DNA from 2 places in the Paraliobacillus sediminis genome. Region 2 is predicted to be linked to the other one. Evidence: riboswitches for the same ligand, from Rfam matches in the RefSeq annotation. Region 2 holds a riboswitch; the other holds the start of a gene.

Region 1 (2,208 bases), 650 kb from region 2:
TTTTTAATTGCGTCATCCCAACGAATTCCTGTGTTTTATGAAGCGGTAGTAAAACATCATCAATAGCTTTTCCATCAAAGAACGCCGATTCATTTAAAAATGCTTCTTCCGGTGCACCCCATGTTGTAGAGAACATATATTGTTTATCCGTCAACAATCCTCCACGGCCATAACCTTTTCCGCCAGTAAAAAAGAGATCTCGCTTATAGATCTGTTCGAAATATGTTTTGAATTTGCCTGGTACACTAAACCAATAAATTGGTGTTTGGAAAATAATAATATCTGCCCATATGAACTTTCTCTGTTCCTCTGTTACTTCATAGCCCTGATCGACAATTGTTGTATCTATTTGATATACCGTTTCTAATTTTTTAGTTATTGCTTGAAAGACAGTATGATTTAGATCACCTTTACTATGTGGATACTTCTGATGACCGTTGATGATTAATATATGTTTCACTACATTCTCATCCCCTAACATTTATGCGAACTTTTAGTTAGTATATGTTCCAACTTTGTAATTTAGTACCCTTCTTTCTCAACTTTCTCATCATTAATACATGCTAATCGTTGGCTATTTTATGTTTGGCGTATAGCTGATAATACTTAGTATGTACATAAACAGATACTAACTTTTTATAGAGAATATTCAAAAAAATCACAAAACCTACTAGACACATCAGATATGTATGGTATACTTCTATTTAACATTAATCATTTATACAGAGTGGACGAAAGATCTGGCTTAACGACTCCACGGCAACCTGCACAGCAAGGTGCCCCTACCAGCAAAGCATATGCTTTGGATGATGAAGTAATTCGCGGTTTAACACCCACTTTCATCGTCAGTTGAAAGTGGGTGTTATTTTTAAATAAAACTATATAACTCTTATCCAGAGTGGTAGAGGGACTGGCCCGATGATACCCAGCAACCATTAAGTTATTTCTTAAAAGGTGCTAATTCCAGCAGATTTATTCTGATAGATAAGAAGAGCATGCAATGTAATTCCGCCCTCTTCTTAAAGAAGAAGGCTTTTTTTATACACCATTACAGGAGGTTTTTACAATGACAAAAGAAAAAAACACAACGTATGACATCGAGACTTTAGCGTTACACGGTGGGCAAGCTCCTGATCCAACAACAGGTTCACGTGCAGTACCAATCTATCAAACTACGTCTTATGTATTTCACGACTCCGAACATGCCGAGCGATTATTTTCGCTAGATGAACCAGGTAACATTTATTCTAGAATTGGTAACCCAACTGTTGAAGTATTCGAAAAACGATTAGCTCTATTAGAAGACGGTGTTGCAGCAGTTGCAACGTCATCAGGTATGTCTGCGATTACGTTGTCTATTTTAAATGTAGCCAGTGCGGGAGATGAAATCGTAGCAGCGATTAACTTATACGGAGGGACATACAATCTTTTTGCGATTACATTACCTCGGTATGGTATCAATGTGAAGTTTGTTGATCCAAGTAATCCAAATAATTTTAAAGAAGCAATTACAGATAAAACAAAAGCAGTTTTTGGTGAAATTATTGGAAACCCAAACTTACAAGTTTTAGATGTTGAGAAAGTTGCCGAAATTTCTCATCAGGCTGGCGTACCTTTGATTATTGATAATACTTTTGCCACTCCTTATGTGTGTAAACCTATTTTGCTTGGTGCTGATATTGTCGTACATTCCGCTACAAAATGGATTGGCGGACATGGTACTACAATCGGCGGCATTATCATTGATGGTGGTCGATTTAACTGGAACTCAGAAAAATTCCCAACTTTCACAGAGCCTGATCCAAGCTATAACGGCATTCGCTATGCAACAGATTTTGGAACGTTAGCATTTAGTACAAAAGTTCGCGTTCAATTGTTACGTGATTTTGGTGCATCATTGAGCCCATATAATGCTTTTCAACTTATCCAAGGATTAGAAACCTTACATTTACGTGTCCAGCGTCATAATGAAAATGCAATTAATTTAGCAACGTATTTAGCGAAACATCCGGCAGTTGACTGGGTTGATTATCCCGGGCTTGAAAATCACAGTTCACACGCATTAGCAAAGGAAATTCTAAACAATGGTTTCGGTTCAATTATTGTATTTGGTATTAAAGGTGGTCGAGATGCAGGAAGAAAGTTAATTGATAATGTCTCGCTTTGGTCACATGTAGCCAATGTTGGAGATGCTAAATCATTAATCAT
Region 2 (2,208 bases):
TCTGTTTACTCCCTTTCTGTATCAAACATGACTTAATTAGTTTGCATCACCTTATTGAATAAGATGATGCAAAAGTTTAGGACGGTGCAATTTCTTCAAACCATTCCAATTTCTCTCTTAATCGTACAACTTTTCCGATTACAATCATAGAGGGGTTATCAATTTCATGTAGTTTTTCGTTGATTGTTGCTAATGTACCAGTGATTGTTTTTTGCTTGGGAAGTGTGCCCCAATGAATAAGCGCAACTTCGGTGTTAATGTCCATACCATTCTCAGTTAATCTTTTAGAAATCTCTGGGAAATGTTTCACTCCCATATAGATACAAAGTGTTTCTACACTACCGACTAAGTTTCTCCAATATTCATTCGAATCCTTTTGCGGATTAAAGCCAGTAATAATGGTGATAGAAGAGCTTAGGGTTCGGTGTGTCAATGGTATGCCAGCATAAGCAGGTGCGGCAATACCAGCTGTAATACCAGGGACTATTTCAAATGGAATTCCAGATTCTTTTAGGAGCTGTGCTTCTTCACCACCCCTGCCAAAAATAAAGGGATCCCCACCTTTTAAACGTGTGACGATTTTGTCTCCTTTTGCATGTTCACAAAGTAAATTGTTAATCTTATCTTGGTGTAAGGTGTGATTTCCAGGCAATTTTCCACAATAAATTAACTCGGTATCTTTTGAAGCATAGTTGAGTAATTCCTCATTTACTAGGCGATCATACAAAATTACATCTGCTTGTTTAATTGCTTTTAATCCTTTAATTGTTAATAGTTCCGGATCTCCAGGACCAGCGCCAACTAAATAGACTTTACCCATTTCATAACCCCCAACTTTTGCTTTTCAATAATAATCATAATATAAAAAATTCTCCTCCCTAGTTAAATAGAAAGAAGAAATACATGCATCTTACTACTTATCTATCAAGTATAGGAATACTTGTGGAGTTGGCACAGTTCTAAAAAATAATAGCCTGTTGCCGAGGCTTCATCGGGCCAGTCCCTACACCTCTCTGGATAAGAATCGTTAATTATTAAGTTATATCTATAAGAATAGCATTAAAAATCAAATAAAGTCAATTAAATCCCGACTTTTTTAATAGGAATAGTTAATTATAAGTTTCACTACGTCACATTTTCTATCAAATTCATAAGATGAGACGTAGTGATGGGAACGAAGTCAACTTTAACTTTTATTTGTGAGACATCCTAGTTATCGCTAGACTTAAGTGCCTGTTTAATGCTGTGAAAGTTTCATAAATTACTACCTCAACTTTCGTACTGTAAAACAGGCACTTAAGTTTTGGTATAACAAGAAAGTCTAACAATCCAAAATAGAAGTTGACTTCACGCTTCTTTAGTAATCATCAGTACGTGTGATCTGACGCACTCGAGAGAAACTCAGTCGTAAGAGAGGCTCTTACCCGCTACGTCAGTAAATGGATTCGCTTTCCGTGGGCACAGTCTAAAGCTTTCATTGGTAAAGAAAAACACTTCACCAAGTGGATCTTCGACTTGTGCTGTTCCCCACAGGAGTCTCACCCATTTACTTCCTCCGCTGATTAAAGCAACTATTTCTAAATATTAAAAAACATTAACAACAGAAAGTTACTAATAAAGTTGTTGATGTTTTTTAATTCATTATGTAATAGAGCACCCGCTAAATATTTATAGACTAATCTAGCGTATCAAATGAAATTGACGACATCCTCGAAAATAAAAAACAATTTTCTTCGTGCGATGCATTGCTGTCGTAGCCTTCCTTGTCCTGCAGGAACAGCACGGGCTGAAGATCCACTCGGAAAGCGGTCTTTGGGCCTGCGATTACTCGACCCACCGAAAACATTTGCTTATCCGAGTTAGCTGAAGCCGTGCCTGCGGAAAGGGAATCAATTTCATTTGAGGAGCGGGTCTGGAAATTCTTATTTACGACATATTCTATGGTAATTCAGTTATAAACAACTTTTTTAAATAGTTTCAAGCTTTATAATGAAAACACTCCAAACTTATAACAACCAACGTTTAGAGATTATTATTATAAGTGAAAATTGCGTAAATCATTAAGAAAAAAAGACCTCTCTTTAAGGTCTTATTTGATATTATCTGTAGAATCTTTATTTAATTTTTCCTTTTGTTTCTCTTCAATAAAGACCCAACCATAATAAATTATCCAAAATAAAATGGCTACTGCGATAGAATATTGACTTA

The links. Region 2 has a riboswitch for S-adenosylmethionine ahead of cobA (uroporphyrinogen-III C-methyltransferase). Riboswitches for the same ligand answer to the same signal wherever they lie in the genome.
Region 1: linked by a shared signal. The riboswitch ahead of D2K60_RS01270 (PLP-dependent aspartate aminotransferase family protein) and the one ahead of cobA (uroporphyrinogen-III C-methyltransferase) in region 2 are both predicted to bind S-adenosylmethionine.

The regions. Positions count from the first base shown of each region.
Region 1 is NZ_QJSI01000001.1:286,825-289,032, reverse strand. It holds gene D2K60_RS01275 (NAD(P)H-dependent oxidoreductase) at 1-460, opposite strand, end outside; SAM riboswitch class I at 716-816, shown strand; SAM riboswitch class I at 887-991, shown strand; gene D2K60_RS01270 (PLP-dependent aspartate aminotransferase family protein) at 1,067-2,208, shown strand, end outside.
Region 2 is NZ_QJSI01000001.1:940,782-942,989, forward strand. It holds gene D2K60_RS04035 (uroporphyrinogen-III synthase) at 1-1, opposite strand, end outside; gene cobA (uroporphyrinogen-III C-methyltransferase) at 77-820, opposite strand; SAM riboswitch class I at 915-1,024, opposite strand; gene D2K60_RS20550 (hypothetical protein) at 1,402-1,542, opposite strand; gene D2K60_RS04045 (hypothetical protein) at 2,090-2,208, opposite strand, start outside.